DNA from 3 places in the Spongisporangium articulatum genome. Region 2 is predicted to be linked to each of the others. Evidence: riboswitches for the same ligand, from Rfam matches in the RefSeq annotation. Region 2 holds a riboswitch; each other region holds the start of a gene.
The links. Region 2 has a riboswitch for S-adenosylmethionine ahead of ACIB24_RS10865 (bifunctional o-acetylhomoserine/o-acetylserine sulfhydrylase). Riboswitches for the same ligand answer to the same signal wherever they lie in the genome.
Positions count from the first base shown of each region.

Region 1: another riboswitch for S-adenosylmethionine. It lies ahead of ACIB24_RS01150 (hypothetical protein); the one in region 2 lies ahead of ACIB24_RS10865 (bifunctional o-acetylhomoserine/o-acetylserine sulfhydrylase).
Region 3: another riboswitch for S-adenosylmethionine. It lies ahead of ACIB24_RS15470 (putative leader peptide); the one in region 2 lies ahead of ACIB24_RS10865 (bifunctional o-acetylhomoserine/o-acetylserine sulfhydrylase).

Region 1 is NZ_JBITLV010000001.1:236,598-242,365, reverse strand. It holds gene ACIB24_RS01160 (circularly permuted type 2 ATP-grasp protein) at 1-1,037, shown strand, start outside; gene ACIB24_RS01155 (transglutaminase family protein) at 1,034-1,930, shown strand; gene ACIB24_RS01150 (hypothetical protein) at 1,977-2,654, opposite strand; SAM riboswitch class IV at 2,699-2,812, opposite strand; gene ACIB24_RS01145 (sulfurtransferase) at 3,016-3,900, shown strand; gene ACIB24_RS01140 (1-acyl-sn-glycerol-3-phosphate acyltransferase) at 4,019-4,522, shown strand; gene ACIB24_RS01135 (hypothetical protein) at 4,532-5,269, shown strand; gene ACIB24_RS01130 (DEAD/DEAH box helicase) at 5,351-5,768, opposite strand, start outside.
Region 2 is NZ_JBITLV010000003.1:259,782-265,549, reverse strand. It holds gene ACIB24_RS10880 (diguanylate cyclase) at 1-153, shown strand, start outside; gene ACIB24_RS10875 (matrixin family metalloprotease) at 217-1,128, shown strand; gene ACIB24_RS10870 (DUF4192 domain-containing protein) at 1,233-2,438, shown strand; SAM riboswitch class IV at 2,512-2,636, shown strand; gene ACIB24_RS10865 (bifunctional o-acetylhomoserine/o-acetylserine sulfhydrylase) at 2,717-4,033, shown strand; gene metX (homoserine O-acetyltransferase MetX) at 4,071-5,252, shown strand; gene ACIB24_RS10855 (NUDIX domain-containing protein) at 5,328-5,768, opposite strand, start outside.
Region 3 is NZ_JBITLV010000005.1:101,209-106,976, reverse strand. It holds gene ACIB24_RS15480 (phosphoadenylyl-sulfate reductase) at 116-853, opposite strand; gene ACIB24_RS15475 (nitrite/sulfite reductase) at 1,035-2,759, opposite strand; gene ACIB24_RS15470 (putative leader peptide) at 2,862-2,963, opposite strand; SAM riboswitch class I at 2,969-3,059, opposite strand; gene ACIB24_RS15465 (alpha/beta hydrolase) at 3,143-4,063, opposite strand; gene ACIB24_RS15460 (acyl-CoA dehydrogenase family protein) at 4,157-5,371, shown strand; gene ACIB24_RS15455 (Dps family protein) at 5,471-5,768, shown strand, end outside.

The DNA.
Region 1 (5,768 bases), on a different contig from region 2:
CCGCCGCCGCGACCGCGGCGGTTCCGGCCCGCGTCGCCGAGGACCTGTTCTGGCTCGGCCGGTACGCCGAGCGGGCGGAGGACGCGGCCCGGTTGCTGCGGGTCGCCTCCGACCTGGCCGCCGACCACGCGCACGCCCCGGGCAGCGTCGGGCACGGATCGATGACCCGGATGCTGCGGGCGCTGACCGGCGTCACCACCACCTTCCCCGGGTTCCTCGGCGAGGGTGCGGCCGAGCGCCTCGAGGAACCGGGCCCCGAGCTGCTGCGCCTGGCCGTCGACACCTTCCTGCCCGGGTCGCTCGCGCACGGGGTGCGGCACACGATCGAGGCCGCGTACGGCGTCCGGGAGCTGCTGTCCACGGACACGTTCCTGGTGCTGTCGGGCATGGAGCGGGCGCTGCACGAACTGGCCCAGCGCGAGGAACCCGAGCTGTACCTGCAGCCGGCCACCTCCCGCGTGTTGGAGGGGCTGCTGGCCCTGTCGGGGCTGGCCGCGGAGAGCATGGTCCGCGACGGAGGCTGGTTCGTGATGGACGCCGGGCGCCGGATCGAGCGCTCGCTGCAGCTGGTGCAGCTGCTGCGGCACGCGCTGGACCCGCAGCTGGGGGGCGCCGAACCGCTGGACGGCGAGGAACTGGTGCTGGAGTCGGTGCTGATCGCCGCCGAGTCGGTGATCACGATGCGCCGCCGGGTGCCGGGCCGGCCGCGGGCCCAGGCCGTGCTCGACCTGCTGCTGGTCGACCCCGACAACCCGCGTGGCCTGGCCCACCAGCTCGACGCCCTGGATGCCGACCTGGCCGGGCTCGAGGCCGGGCTGGCCGGCTCCCGCGACCTGCCCGAGCTGGACGCCGCGCGGGCGCTGGTGGCCGGGGGCGTCGTCGTCGGGGAGGCGGCCGACGACCGGACGGCGCTGCTGGCCCGGCTCGAGGAGCTGTCCGGCGTCCTGTCCGACCTCGGCTACGCGGTCGCGCGCACCTACTTCGCCCGCGTGCTGCCGCCGCGACCGCTGGCCGTGGACGGCCGGGAGACGCGATGAGCGAGACCACCGCGCGGACCTACCGTGTGCGGCACGTGACGACGTACGAGTACGAGGACGACGTCACCTCCTCCTACGGCTGGGCCTACCTGACCCCGCGCGACGCCCCGGGCCAGCAGGCGCTGTCCGCCGAGGTGACGGTGGCCCCCGCCGGGCTGGTGGCGAACGGGCAGCCGGATTTCTTCGGCAACCACGCCTCGTACTTCGAGGTGCACACGCCGCACCGGAAGCTCGTGGTGACCGCCGAGAGCCGCGTGGTCGTCGACCGGCCACGGTTCGAGCTGGCCACGCTGGACGACGTGCGCTGGGACGAGGTCGGGCCGTACGAGCCGTTCGCGGACGTTCCGGACGCCCCGATGCTGGCCGCGCACTACCGGCTGGAGTCGCCCCGCTTGGCCATCGAGCCCGTGGCCACCCTCGCCCGCTCGTGGTTCACCCCCGGCCGGCCCCTCGGGGAGGCGCTGCACGCGCTGGTGCACGGCATCTACGCGGGGTTCCGGTACCGCTCCGGGGTGACCACCGTGACGTCGTCACTGTCGGAGGTGCTGGCCCGCCGGGAGGGCGTCTGCCAGGACTTCGCGCACATCGCGGTCGCCGCCATCCGCTGGGCCGGCCTGCCCGCGCGCTACGTCAGCGGGTACGTCGAGACCACGCCGCCGCCCGGCCAGCCGAAGCTGCAGGGCGCCGACGCCTCGCACGCCTGGGTCTCGGTGCTGGTGCCGGGCATCGGCTGGGTCGACCTGGACCCGACCAACGACGGGGTCGTCGACTCGGCCTACGTGGTGACCGCGTGGGGCCGGGAGTACACGGACGTGCCGCCGCTGAAGGGCGTGATCTTCACGGAGTCGGCCAACAGCACGCTCAGCGTCGCGGTGGACGTCGAACGCCTCTAGATCGCGCTCGGAATCCGACACGTTCGTGTGGGATTCGGGGCGCGATTCAGGCGGTGGCCTCGACGCGGGCCGGCGGCAGGCCGAGGACGCCGCGCAGGGTCTTGGACTCGTAGCCGCGGCGGAAGGCGTCGTTCTCCAGCAGAGCCGGGATGACCGCGCGGGTCAGAACCTCGAGCTCGTCGAGGCCGTCGGCCCGGACGCGGAAACCGTCGAGCCCCGTGCGCTGCCAGCCCTGCAGGCGGGAGGCCAGGCCGGCGGCGGGCCCGGACAGCAGCGGGAGGCCGTCGTCGGCGGTGCCCAGGTGCAGGTCGGTGCCGAGGCCCAGGCGCAGGTCGGCGAACACCAGAAGCTTCTCCGTGGGCCGCGGCGACCCGGCCCGCAGCTCGCGCAGGGCCGACACCGCGGGGGGCGTCTGCTCCGGCGTGGCGACGACGGTGAAGGCGATGTCCGCCTCGGCGACCGCCTCGGCGGGGTCGTCCCCGACGACGCAGGCCCGCACCTCGGTGCCCGGACCACCCGCCCCCGGGGCGGGTTCGAGCTCGAGTCGGCGGACGTCGTCCGCGCGGGTGATCAGCAGGCCCACCTTGGCCCTGAGCCCGAGGTCCGTCGCGCTCGCGGGAAGCGTGACGAAGTCGAGGCGGGCCCGCTCAGCCGCCTCCACCAGCGCCGGCAGGTCCGCCTCGGGACAGCCGTCGAGGGCGACGGCCAGTCTCAGGGGCGTCACGCAGGGCATGGCGGGCGTCCTTCGTCGGTCAGGGACCCGCAGGGAGTCCGCGCTTGCCGCGCTCACCTCGAGCACGGCCCGGTCCTCACCCGGAGCACCCCACCGCGGAGGAGGGTTGCCGACCAGCGAGCCGGGGCTTGGCGCTGGTTCTCATGACCGCCGTCGATGATACGGGCGTCTCACGGACCGGACAAGACCGGCGATTAGTCGACTGGATCACTCCACATTGACGGGCGGATGACGCCGTGGTTACGGTCTGCGGCATCGGGCGGTCTACGGTCCTGACCACGGCATGAGAGTTGCCGCAGCGGTCGTGTCCCTGGTCGCGCCCGGCTTCCGACTTATCGATCAAGGAGATCCGATGGCCCTGCCCCACGACGACGACCCGAAGCTCGCCGAGTACGCGCACCCCGAGCGGCTCGTCACCACCGACTGGCTCGCCAAGAACCTCGGCACCCCCGGCCTCGTGGTCGTCGAGTCCGACGAGGACGTGCTGCTGTACGACAGCGGCCACATCCCCGGCGCGGTGAAGGTCGACTGGCACACGGAGCTCAACGACCAGACCACCCGCGACTACCTGGACGGTGAGCAGTTCGCGAAACTTCTCTCCGAGAAGGGCATCTCGCGCGACTCGACGGTTGTCATCTACGGCGACCGGAACAACTGGTGGGCCGCCTACGCCCTCTGGGTGTTCTCGCTGTTCGGCCACCCGGACGTGCGCCTGCTGGACGGCGGCCGCGCGGCCTGGATCGCCGAGGACCGCGAGTTGTCGACCGAGGTGCCGTCGCTGCCGGCGGCCGACTACCCGGTCGTCGAGCGCGACGACTCGACCATCCGCGCCTTCAAGTCCGAGGTGCTGGAGCACCTCGGCAAGCCGCTGGTCGACGTCCGCTCCCCCTCCGAGTACTCGGGCGAGACGACCCACATGGCCGACTACCCGCAGGAGGGTGTGCTGCGCGGCGGTCACATTCCGGGTGCGGCGTCGGTCCCGTGGGCGCGGGCCGCGGCCGAGGACGGCCGGTTCAAGGGCCGCGCCGACCTGGAGGCCATCTACCTGCAGGAGCAGGGCCTGAAGGCCGACGACGACGTGATCGCCTACTGCCGCATCGGTGAGCGCTCCAGCCACACGTGGTTCGTGCTCACCCACCTGCTGGGCTTCTCGAACGTCCGCAACTACGACGGCTCGTGGACCGAGTGGGGCAACAGCGTGCGAGTGCCGATCGTGAAGGGCAGCGAGCGAGGCTGACGTCACGTTCACCCGTCTGGCTCAGTGAGGCGGCCCGGCTAGGGTCGGTGCGATGAGGATTCGTGCCGCCCTTGCCCGGGCCGCTTTCCGTTTGTCGCGGTTCACCAAGGTGGGGACGGTGCCCCGCAACGGCATCTTCATCGGGGCCCCGCACACCTCGAACTGGGACTTCGTGCTGGCCCTGATGCTGCTCTGGCACGACCGGGTGCCGCCGCACATCCTGGTCAAGAAGGAGTTCTTCCGCTGGCCGTTCGGCTACGTGATGCGCGGGCTCGGCTGCGTGCCGGTGGACCGGTCGCACCCGGGTGGGATGGTCGGGCAGCTCGCGGAGATGGCCGGTGGGCGCGAGGATTTCACGGTGGTCGTGGCGGCCGAGGGCACGCGCAGCAAGGGTGAGTACTGGAAGTCCGGGTTCTACCGGCTGGCGCTGGAGACCGGGCTGCCGGTGACGCTCGGCTTCGTCGACGGGCCGTCGCGGACGACGGGCACGGGGCCGAGCGTGACCATGACCGGCGACGTGAAGGCCGACATGGACGTGCTGCGGGAGTTCTACGCCGACAAGCGGGGCCTGAAACCCCGGCACCGCACCGAACCGCGTCTGCGCGACGAGCTGGATGGATAGGCTGCGGCAATGGACGGTGACGTCACTGCTGCCCTGGTCACCGGAGGGCTCGGGCTGGTGGTCGCGGTGGGCAGCGGCATCCGCTCCGAACTGAACAGTCGGCGTCAGGTACGAGTCGATGCGGACCTCGAGAAGTTGCGCAGCGAGCTGGAACTGGCTCGGAATGAACTCGTCAGACAGCAGGCGGACGTCGAGCTGTTCGACCAGTACAGGCGTCCCCTGCTCGCCGCGGCCGTCGAACTGACCCGCCGCCTCGGCAACATCCGCCATCGCAACTTCGACATCTACCTGCGCACCAGTGGTCGTCGCGGTGAACTTGCCGTGCTCACCACGCTCTACCGACTGGCCAGCTACCTGGGCTGGCGCGAGGTCATCACCCGCGAGCGGGCCTATCTGCGACACCCTGACGACGCCAAGGCATCGACGCTGGTGAGACAGCTCGAGGATGTCGCGACCCAGTTGTCGAGCGATGGCCCCGGCTTCGGGACCGAGCTCATGCTCTGGAAGGACGAACAGCGGGCCGTGGGTGGGTTAATGATCTTTGGCGAAAATCCCTCTCGCATCATCGGTTTCGAGCAATTTGTCGAGGACTACGATCAGGTGTTCGCGCCGTGGCTGGGGGACTTCGCCGGTGTTCTGCTTCGACCGGATGTCGCTGAGCACCCCAGGCTGCTGGCTCTGGGGGAGAGCCTGGACCGTCTGATCGAGGAGCTGGACGCCAGCCACTACTTCAGTGGTCGCTACTAACGGCGAGGCCCATACTCCCCTTAACCCCGGATAAGAGCTCCATCAACGGCTCTTACTGGTGGATAACGGGAGCATGAGCAGTCAGACGCCGTCGAGGCGACCGACGGACGTGACCGTGACGACGGCGGCGCCGGCCTCGTCGGACGCCGCCAGGTCGACGGTCGCGCTGATCCCCCAGTCGTGGTCGCCGGCCGGGTCGTCGAAGATCTGCCGGACCGTCCAGGCGCTCGAACCCCGTTCGAGCAGGAACAGTTTCGGGCCGCGGGCGTCGGGGCCGGTGGGCAGCTCGTCGTGCTCGTCCCAGTAGCCGTCCATCGCGTCCGCCCAGGCGTCGGCACCCCAACCGGCCTCCACGTCGAGCGCGCCGAGCTCGTCGTACCTCTCCCGGGCGGCCAGCTCGACCCGGCGGAACAGGGCGTTGCGGACGAGAACGGTGAACGCGCGGAGGTTCTGCGTGACCGGGGGCGGCCCGGTGAGGTGCGTCGGTGACGCCGCGATC
Region 2 (5,768 bases):
TGCGCCGAGCGCATCGGCGCCCCGGGCATCACGGCCAGCATCGGCGTGGTGGTCCGGAACGGGCCGATCGTCACCGACCAGTGGCTGCGCACCGCCGACGAGGCGATGTACCGGGCCAAGCGGGCCGGCGGGGACGCCACCGTCTGCGGCTGACGCGTTGCTCCGAACGGGGTAACCCGGCTGTAGCCGCGGGGGAGAGCGGTCGACGGGGCTCCTGTGAGCCTGGACCCCGGCCCTGGAGTCGACGCTGCCCAGTCGCAGGTGTCGGTCGGCTCCGGGGACGTCGTCCGGCTGCTCCCGCAGCCCCGGCACGTGGCCGTCAACACGCCCTCCCGGCGTCCCGTGCTGCTGGTCGCCCTGCTCGTCGCGGCCGTCCTGGCCGGGCTGCTGTGCGGGGTGGCCGCAGGCCGCGGCCACGGCCCGTGGGCCGGCACGCTGGCCGGTCGCTGGGCCCGCCCGGCGCTGCCCGCCGACGCCGCCCGCGCACCGCTCGCCGTGCCCCTGGCCGCGCCCTCGGGAAGCGGCGGGTACCGGTTCCTCGAGCTCGAGGACGACGGGTCCGGCACCCCGGTGCGCTGGGACCCGTGCCGCCCCATCCACTACGTCATCCGCCCGGACGGCGCCCCGCCCGGCGGTCTCGCGGCCGTGCGGTCCGCGATCGCCCGCCTCGAGCAGGTCACGGGCCTGCGCTTCACCTCCGACGGCACCACCGACGAGGCTCCCCGCACCGGCCGCCCGTCCATGGACCGGGCCCGGTACGGCGACCGCTGGTCGCCCGTCCTGATCGCCTTCACCGACCCGACCGAGTTCCCCTCGATGGCCGGGTTCGCCGGCCTCGGCGGCCCGGAGTCGATCGGCGGGAACGACCCGGGTGAGCGGCGCTACGTCACCGGCGTGGTGCTGCTCAACCGCGAGAACCTGGCCCAGATCGCCACCTGGGACGACGGTTCGGCGCGGGTCGAGGCCGTGGTCCGGCACGAGTTCGGGCACCTCGCCGGGCTCGACCACGAGAACGACGACGACTCGCTGATGAACCCCCGGCCCGACGGCACGCCCGCCGACTACGCGCCGGGTGACCTACGCGGCCTGGCCAAGCTGTCCGGTGGGCCCTGCTTCCGCGACTACTGAGCCGTGCTCGTCCTGTAATTCACAGGCCCTGAAACGGCTGGTTGTGCACAGGTTCTCGGGTGCACGCCCGCGTCGCGGGTCGATCCGGGCCAGGCTTGCTCGGCATGACGTCGAGTGCGATGCAACCCGGGCCGGGGCCCGATGAGGACTTCGAGTACGACGTGGTGCTGTCCGGTTCCGGGCCGGCCGATGCGGTGGCCGCGGTCTGGTACCGGCTGGGCTACAAGCCCGCCGAGAGTCTCGTGATGGTGGCCGTGCACGAGCCGAAGGGGCGGTTGGGGCTGACCCTGCGCGGCGACGTCCCGCCGGACCTGCCCGGCCGCCGTGAGCTGATCCGCCAGCTGTACCAGCCGATCCGGGCCGCCGGAGCGGTCCGGGTGCTGGTGATGCTCTTCCAGGCCGACCTGTTCGACGCCCGGCCCGGTCGGGCGCCGGGGTCGCGGCCGTCGGTGCGGGTCGCTCAGCTGCGAGACGAGGTACGTCGATTGGGCGGGTCCGTCATGGACGTGATCGGCGTCGGGCGGGACTCGTACCGTTCGCTCGACTGCCGGGACCGGACGTGTTGTCCCGCGGCGGGTTTCCCGATCGCCGAGATCGAGACCAGCCGGGCGGCAGCCACGTTCACGGTGGCCGGCCGGGCCCTGGTCTCCTCGATGGAGGGGCTGCTGGACGACGTCCAGCCCGAGCCGTTCGCGGGTGCGCCTGCGGAGGACCCGGGGCCGTGGACCGTCGCCGATCGCCTCGGGTGGTGGGAACGGTGGGCGGCCGCCTTCGACGCGGACCAGCTGGGCGACGGGGAGGTCGCGGCGCTCGGGCCCACGCTGGACGATCCGTGGCTGCGCGACGCGGTGGTGCTGGCCGGGCTCGGCGGGGACCGCGACGTCGTCCGCGCCGGTCTGCACCTTTCGGAGGACGGCTGGGACGGCTTCCTCACGTCCGGCGGCGGGCCCGAGTACGACCGGGTGCTGGCGCTGGACCCGGAGACCGAGCACCGGGCGGCGCTGCTGGAACGCAGCCGCGTCGTCCTGGCCGCCGTGGCCCGGCGGTCGGCGCCGGGCGCGCGGGGCGGGGCGCTCGCCGTCCTGGCCCTGCACGCCTGGTACCAGGGCGACACGACCCGGGCGCGGCTCCTGGTCGAACGGGCCCTGGCCGACCGGCCCGGGCAGTCGCTGGCCCGCCTCGTCGGCCAGCTGCTGCTGACCGGTACGGCCCCCGGGTGGCTGCCGCCGGCGTGGGTCACCCGGCCGGGTGTGACCCCGGCGACATCCAGGGCCCGCTCGGGCCCGAACACCCAGGAGAAACACGGGTGAAATATCGACCTGTCTGGTGCACAATGGAAGGCACGGTTCCGCAGGGGCGCGGGGTTGGTTATCCTGTGCCCACGGTCATGAGTGCCAGCGACAAGCCCCGGCTAGCTGGCCGGCAACCCTCCTTCCGCGGTGGGGTGCCCCGGGTGATGACCTGGTCGCCGTCCCGGGCGCATCCCAGGGCGGCGGCAAGCGCGGTCGACTCCCCGTCGACGCGTCGGCTGCGGGCCCTGCCCGCGCGGGCACGCCTGGCGTGCCCCTGACCTGGAGGAGAGACACCCATGTCCGACGGCTGGTCCTTCGAAACCCGGCAGATCCACGCCGGTCAGACGGCAGACGGCACCACCGGGGCCCGCGCCCTGCCGATCTACCAGACCACCTCGTTCGTCTTCGAGAGCACCGACCAGGCCGCGGCCCGGTTCGGGCTGGCGGAGCTCGGCAACATCTACACCCGCCTCAACAACCCGACCACCGACGTGGTCGAGCAGCGCATCGCCAGCCTCGAGGGCGGCGTCGGCGCGCTGCTGGTGGCCAGCGGCCAGGCGGCCGAGACCCTGGCCATCCTCAACCTGGCCCAGGCCGGCGACCACATCGTCTCCAGCCCCAGCCTCTACGGCGGCACGTACAACCTGTTCCACTACTCGCTGCCGAAGCTGGGCATCGAGGTCTCGTTCGTGGAGAACCCCGACGACCTCGAGTCGTGGAAGGCGGCCGTCCGGCCGAACACCAAGGCCTTCTTCGCCGAGACCATTTCCAACCCGAAGCAGGACGTGCTCGACATCGAGGGCGTCGCCGGGGTGGCGCACGAGGCCGGCGTCCCGCTGATCGTCGACAACACCGTCGCCACGCCCTACCTGATCCGCCCGATCGAGCACGGCGCCGACATCGTCGTGCATTCGGCCACGAAGTACCTGGGCGGTCACGGTGCGGCCATCGCCGGCGTGATCGTCGACGCGGGCAAGTTCGACTTCGGCGCCGACCAGGCCAAGTACCCGGGCTTCAACGAGCCCGACCCCAGCTACCACGGCCTGGTCTACGCCGAGACGCTCGGCGCGAACGGCATCTTCGGCGTCAACCTGTCCTTCATCCTCAAGGCGCGGGTGCAGCTGATCCGCGACCTGGGCCCGGCGGTCTCGCCGTTCAACGCCTTCCTCATCGCGCAGGGCCTGGAGACGCTCAGCCTGCGGATCGAGCGGCACGTGGCGAACGCGAAGGCCGTCGCCGAGTGGCTGCAGGGTCGCGACGAGGTCGAGTCGGTCTCTTACGCGGGCCTGCCGTCCAGCCCCTGGTACGCCAACGCGCAGAAGTACGCGCCGAAGGGTGCGGGTGGCGTGCTGGCCTTCGAGATCAAGGGCGGGGTCGAGGCCGGCAAGCGGTTCGTCGACGCCCTCGAGCTGCACAGCCACGTGGCCAACATCGGTGACGTGCGCAGCCTGGTGATCCACCCGGCCAGCACCACGCACAGCCAGCTCACCCCCGAGGAGCAGGCCGCGACCGGCGTCACGCCCGGTCTGGTCCGCCTCTCGGTCGGCCTGGAGAACGTCACCGACATCATCGCCGACCTCGAGGCGGGCTTCCGGGCCGCCAAGGGCGACTGAGCGCGCTGTCCGAGCGAGAAGGCTGAGTACACCACGCATGTCAGCGGCTGAGGCGGAGACCCCGTCCCCGGGTGAGAACCCGGGGACGGGGTACCCCGTCGTGCTTCCACCGGCGTCCGGCGCCTGGTTCGAGGGTGACGAGGTCGGGCACCGGCAGTTCGTGGACGTCGGCGACATCGGCCTGGAGCGTGGCGGCCGGCTGGCGGGGGTCCGGATGGCGTACGAGACGTGGGGCGAGTTGTCCCCGGCCCGTGACAACGCCGTCCTGGTGCTGCACGCGCTGACCGGCGACAGCCACGTCGCCGGTGACGCCGGCCCCGGGCATCCCACCCCCGGCTGGTGGAGCGAGCTGATCGGGCCGGGCCGCGCCCTCGACACCGACCGCTGGTTCGTCGTGGCCCCCAACGTGCTCGGCGGCTGCCAGGGCACGACGGGCCCGGCCTCCACGGCCCCGGACGGCGTCCCGTACGGCAGCCGGTTCCCGTACCTGACGGTGCGGGACCAGGTCTCCGCCGAGGTGCGGCTGGCCGATGCGCTCGGTCTGGACCGGTGGGCGCTCGTCGTCGGCGGCTCGATGGGTGGCATGCGCGCCCTCGAATGGGCCGTCATGCAGCCCGACCGGGTCGAGCGACTGTTCCTGCTGGCCACCACGGCGGCCGCCTCCGGCGACCAGATCGCCTGGTGCTCACCGCAACTGGCGGCCATCAAGGCCGACCCGGCCTACCGGGGCGGCGACTACTACGGCGGTGCGCCCGGCACCGGGCCGCACCTGGGCCTGGGCGTCGCGCGCCGCATCGCGCACGTCACCTACCGCACCGAGCACGAGATCAACCTGCGCTTCGGGCGCCGCCCGCAGCCGGGGGAGGACCCGCTGGGCGGGCGCGGCCGGTTCGCCGTCGAGTCGTACCTCGACCACCACGCCGAGAAGCTGGTGCACCGGTTCGACGCGAACTCCTACCTCGTGCTCACCGAGGGCATGAGCAGCCACGACGTGGGGCGCGGCCGCGGGGGCGTCGCCGCGGCGCTGGCCCGGGTTACGGCGAGGACGGCGGTGGCCGCCATCGACTCCGACCGCCTCTACCCGCCCGACCAGAACGCCGAGATCGCCGCCGGCATCCGGCACTGCACCGGGATGCGGCTGATCTCCTCGCCGTACGGGCACGACGGGTTCCTCGTCGAGACCGAGCAGGTCGGCAAGGTCCTCGGCGAACTGCTCTGAGCGCTCATGCTCCCGCTAACCACCCCCTAGGCCGCGAAATAGCCTCTCGAACGGTGGCTTCCGGGAGTATGAGCGTCAGGGGGTCGTGATCCAGGACTGGACGGCGGGCCAGGTGGCCGCGAAGCCCGAGTGCAACGCGAGACCCGGGACGGCGTCCAGGTCGACCCAGGCCAGCGCCTCGCTCTCCTGGGTCGGCGGGCCGATCGTCAGGTCGTCGGGGGCGAAGGCGAGAACGTACGTGTAGGACCACTCGCCGTGGTCGGTGCCGACCAGCAGCGGGTTCTCGGGGAGTTTCAGGGCTGCGCCGTCCAGCCCGGCCTCCTCCTCCGCCTCGCGCACGGCGGCGGTCTCGATCGACTCGTGCGAGTCCCGGGCCCCGCCGGGTACACCCCAGGTACCGCCCTCGTGCGTCCAGGCGGCCCGCAACTGCAGCAGGATCTGGCGCGGCGCCGGTTCGTCGCGAGCCCCGCGCACCAGCACCAGACCGGCCGCGCCGTAGCGGCCCCAGTGCCGGTG
Region 3 (5,768 bases), on a different contig from region 2:
GCGCTCAAGGGTGGGGCCGGGTGCAACCCGCGTCGACGGCCAATCCGACGCAAGTGGTCGTGATCAAGGACTTGGGACGCGCCTCCTCCCAAGTCCTCGATCACGACCAGCTTGCTCAGATGGCGTAGTGGATCCCGCACTCGGTCTTGGCCCGGCCCGCCCAGCGCCCGGCCCGCGCGTCCTCACCGGGCTGCACGGCCCGGGTGCAGGGCGCGCAGCCGACCGACGTGTAGCCGACCTGCAGCAGCGGGTTGGTCAGCATGTCGGGGTGGGCATCGGCGTAGGCCGCGACGTCGTCGTCCGTCCAGGTGGCGATCGGCGCGAGCTTCAGCATGCCGCGCTTCTCGACCCACTGGACGGTCGGGGTGTCGGCGCGCTCGGGGGAGTCGTCGCGGCGCAGCCCGGTGGCCCAGGCCCGGTAGCCGGCCAGCGCCCGGTTCAGCGGCTCGACCTTGCGCAGCGCGCAGCACCGGTCGGGGTCGGTCTCGTGCAGCTTGCCCCACTCGGCCTCGTGGTCGGCGACCGACTGCTTGGGCGTGATCGAGAGCATCCGCACCGGGTACGAGGCCTCGACGGCCTTCACGGTGCCGATGGTCTCGGCGAAGTGGTAGCCGGTGTCGACGAACAGGACGTCGGTGCCCGGGACGGCGCGCGAGGTGAGGTGCGCGAGCACCGTGTCACCCATCGCGGCGGTGACGACGAAGCTCTTGCCGAACGCACGCCCGGCCCAGCCGAGGACGGTCAGCGGGTCGGCGCCCTCGAGCACCTGGTTGGCGTGGGCGGCGAAGGCGACGGGGTCGGCATCCAGTGCGGCGGCGACGTCCTCGGGGCGACTGATCAGCGAACCGATCATGATCTTTCACTCTCCAAAGTCTTTATTCCGTAAAAGGTCAGGCTGAAGGCGCGCAGACAGCTGCGACAGTGCCAGCCACCCTCTTCGCGGGGCCGCAGGTCCTCCTCCGCGCAGAACGGGCAGAAGTACGGGACCGCCCGCTGCGTCGTACCGGCCGGCTGCGCGGCGCCCTCAGCCGCGCTCACCGGATGGCCTCGTCGTCCGCCCGCAGCACCCACGACGCGAAGGTCTCCTCGCCGTCGCGCTCCTTCAGCCAGCGCCGCACGACCCGCTCGACGTAGTCGGGCAGGTCGGCCGAGCTCGTCTTCAACCCGCGCAGCTTGCGGCCGAATCCGGCGTGCACGCCGAGCCCGCCGCCCAGGTGGATCTGGAAGCCCTCGACCGTCGGGCCCTGCGGGTCGTCCGGGTTCGGGACCTGGATGCCCTTCAGACCGATGTCCGCGATCTGCGCGCGGGCGCACGAGTTCGGGCAGCCGTTCATGTTGATGGTCAGCGAGGGGCCGTCGAGCGTGAACAGCTCGGGGACGTCGGCCAGCCGGGTCTCCAGCTCGTTCACCAGGGTCGTGGCGGTCGACTTGGTGGCCGTGATGGCCAGCTTGCAGAACTCGATGCCGGTGCAGGCCATCGTCCCGCGGCGGAAGATCGACGGGCGGGCCGTGAGGCCGATCGTGTCCAGGTCGTCGAGCAGGTCGGCGACCCGCTTGGCGGTCACGTCGAGCACCACGAGCTTCTGCTGCGGGGTGAACCGCAGCCGGTTCGAACCGGCCTTCTCCATCGCGTCCGCGAGCCCCTCGAGGACCGAGCCGCTGATCCGCCCGACGACGGGCGTGGCCCCGACGTAGAACTTGCCGTTCTTCTGCCGGTGCACGCCGACGTGGTCGTGCTTGGTGGTCGGCAGCACCGGCGCCGGGCCGTCGAGGAGCGGACGCTTCAGGTACTCGTCCTCCAGCACCTGGCGGAACTTCTCCGGCCCCCAGTCGGCCATCAGGAACTTCAGCCGGGCCCGGGTCCGCAGCCGCCGGTAGCCGTAGTCGCGGAAGATCTGGATGACGCCGTGCCACACCTCGGGCACCTCGTCGAGCGGCACCCAGGTGCCCAGCCGCTGCGCGAGCATCGGGTTGGTCGACAGGCCACCGCCCACCCAGAGGTCGAAGCCCGGGCCGTGCTCGGGGTGGTTCACGCCGACGAAGGCGATGTCGTGGATCTCGTGCGCGACGTCCTGGTGCGGGCTGCCGCTGACGGCCGTCTTGAACTTCCGGGGCAGGTTGGCCAGCGTCGGGTCGCCCACCCACTGCTTCACGATGGCCTTGATCGCGGGTGTGCCGTCGATGATCTCGTCGGCGGCGATGCCGGCCAGGGGCGAGCCGAGGACGACGCGCGGGGTGTCCCCGCAGGCCTCGGTGGTCGACAGCCGGGCGGCGGCCAGCAGGTCCCAGATCTCGGGCATGTCCTCGACCCGGATCCAGTGGTACTGGATGTTCTGCCGGTCGGTGATGTCGGCCGTGCCGCGGGCGAACCGCTGCGAGATCTCGGCCAAGGTGCGCAGCTGGGCCACGGTCACGGCGCCACCGTCGATGCGGACGCGGAGCATGAAGTACTCGTCGTCCAGCTCGTGCGGCTCCAGCGAGGCGGTGCGGCCGCCGTCGATCCCGGGCTTGCGCTGCGTGTACAGGCCCCACCAGCGCATCCGGCCGCGCAGGTCCTCGCCGGGGATGCTGGCGAAGCCCTGCTCGGCGTACGTGGACAGGATGCGCTCGCGGACGGCGAGCCCGCCCTCCCGGGCCTTCCAGGCCTCGTTCTCGTTCAGCGGCTCGCGCTCACCCAGCGCCCACTGCCCCTCGGGCCGCTTCGGGCGCGCGGCGGCGCCCTTCGCGGCGGGGGTCTTGGCCGGGGTCTCGGTGCTCACGGAACTGCTCACGGATCCTTTGCGGGTTCGGACGACGGGTGCGTGCGCGCGCTCGAACCGCGCCCGGGCGGGCGCGGTGCAGTGGTGCGGGTTCGGCTGGGCTCAGCCGGCGCAGACGCCGGCCAGACACGCCGCGCTGGCGGTCCGCAGAAGATCCACGTAGGCACGCTTGGTCAGCGGCGGGGTCTTCGGTGCCGGGGTCATGTCTGCTCCCATCGTTCCTGGCGGAAGCACCTGCCCCAGTCGGGGTGGTTGCTGCGACGTCTACGAGCCAGGTCTCTCGGTCGCTCTGGATGGCTTCAACGAAGGTACGGCGCGCTCTCTTTCAGCGTCAAAGTGATGTCCATCATGTGGACTCCTCTGCCCGGTTTTGGGGCCGGACCTCACCTGACCAGCGCATTGCCGATAAATCCGATCGACTTCGGTGCCTTTGCGAGCCAGTAGCGGTTCGTGTGGACGCCGTCCCCGAAGTCGGTCTCGGGCGCCGTCCCGGTGGCCTTCCCCAGGTCCTGCGCGTACGTGCGGGCGGCCCACCAGAACGGGTCGGCGCGACCGCAGTCGATCTTGACCCGCACGCCCGTCAGCGCCCGCAGCCGGGCGCGGGTGAAGACGTCGTTGCGCTCGAAGTCCTCGCGGTCGTCGAAGGCCCCGGCCGCGCTGTCTCCCGGCTCCAGCCACAGGGCGGGGGACTCGGCGACTACCCCGGCCACCCGTTCGGACCCCAGCCGGGCGGCCAGCAGCAGCGCGCCGTACCCGCCCATCGACCAGCCGAGCACCCCGATCCGGTCGTTCTCCGACGCCTGCAGCCCCCGCCGGGCCAGCAGCGGCAGGAACTCCTCCAGCAGCATCCCTTGGGCGTCGCCGTCCCGCCGCGGGTGCCAGTACGTCTCCCCGCCGTCGACGGCGGCCAGCGCGAACGGGGGCACCCCGGCCGCCACGGCCGCCGAGAGCACCTGGGGGTAGCCGATCTCCTGCATCCCCGCGGCACTGGCCCCCCGCCCGTGGAGCACCAGACAGACCGGCAGGCGGGCGTCGTCCTCGAACCCCCGGGGGTAGGAGACGGCCCAGTTCACGTCCACCCCGCGCCGGTGGGAACGGAACCGGCCGGAGGCCGACGGCCCGGTCGGGACGGCGGGGACGGCGCCGGCCGGGCCGGTCAGGCCCAGCCACTTCAGGGCGGCCACGCGGCCGGGCAGGACGTCCTCGTAGACCAGGGCGCCCGCCGTCCCGATCAGGCCCAGCCCGCCCAGCACGCCGGCGGCCAGGATCGCGCGGCGGGCGGGTCCCCCGGTGGTGACGGTCACACCGAGCCAGGGTGCTTTGCCTCTGGCAGGCTGTCCATACTCCGAACACCACCACTGAACTGATGCAACTGATGCAAAGGAGCGCGACGGCTCATGGGTCGCCTGCAGAACACTGAAGGTCTCACCGACGACCAGCGGGAGATCCTCAAGGCCGTCAAGACCTTCGTGGATGAGCAGATCATCCCGGTCGCCAACGAGCTGGAGCACAAGGACGAGTACCCGACGGCGATCGTCGAGGGCATGAAGGAGATGGGGATCTTCGGCCTGATGATCCCCGAGGAGTACGGCGGCCTGGGCGAGTCCCTGCTGACCTACGCCCTCTGCGTCGAGGAGATCGCCCGGGGCTGGATGAGCGTCTCGGGCATCATCAACACCCACTTCATCGTCGCCCACATGCTGATCCACCACGGCACCGAGGAGCAGAAGCAGAAGTACCTGCCCCGGATGGCCGCCGGCGAGCTGCGCGGCGCCTTCTCGATGAGCGAGCCGCACACCGGCTCCGACGTCTCCGCCATCAAGGTCAAGGCGACCAAGGGTGAGCCGACGGCCGACGGGGTGGACACCTGGACCATCAACGGCGAGAAGATGTGGCTGACCAACGGCGGTTCCTCGTCGCTGGTCGCGGTCCTCACGAAGACCGAGCTGGGCGAGAAGTCGGTCTACAAGAACATGACCACCTTCCTGGTCGAGAAGGAACCGGGCATTGGCAAGGTCGGCAAGGGCCTCGAGGTCCCGGCCAAGATCGAGAAGATGGGCTACAAGGGCGTCGACACCACGCCGCTGGTCTTCGACGGCTACGAGACCACGAGCGCCGAGATCCTCGGTGGTGAGCCCGGCAAGGGCTTCTACCAGATGATGGACGGCGTCGAGGTCGGCCGTGTGAACGTCGCCGCCCGCGCGTGCGGCCTGGCGATGCGCGCCTTCGAGGTCGGCATCGAGTACGCCCAGCAGCGCGAGACCTTCGGCAAGCCGATCGCCGAGCACCAGGCCGTGCAGTTCCGCCTGGCGGAGATGGCCACCAAGGTCGAGGCCGCCCATCAGATGATGATCATGGCCGCCCGCAAGAAGGACTCGGGTGAGCGCAACGACCTCGAGGCCGGCATGGCCAAGTACCTGGCCTCGGAGTACTGCGCGCAGGTCGTGGAGGACTCGTTCCGCATCCACGGCGGCTACGGCTACTCGAAGGAGTACGAGATCGAGCGGCTCTACCGCGAGGCGCCGATGCTGCTGATCGGGGAGGGCACCGCCGACATCCAGCGCATGATCGTCGGGCGTCGCCTGCTGGAGCTGTACAAGAGCAAGAGCTGAGCGGCTAGCACGTGATCGAGGGCCGCGCACACGCAAAGGGTGCGCGGCCCTTGACATCTCAAGGTGCGGTCAGTACAAGGCGCTCCTATCGTCGGGGGTATGACCACCACGACTGACGCACCCAGCAGCAAGGCCCCCTCGTTCGACAAGCCGTCGTACACCGTGCCCGGTCTGAGCCTCGACACGGGCCGGAAGGTGGCCGAGATTCTCCAGCAGCGCCTCAACGCGCTGAACGACCTGCACCTGACCCTGAAGCACGCCCACTGGAACGTGGTGGGCCCGCACTTCATCTCGGTGCACCAGATGATCGACCCGCAGGTGGACGTCGTGCGCGAGTTCGCCGACGCCGTTGCCGAGCGCATCGCGACCCTCGGCGCCTCGCCGGACGGGACGCCGG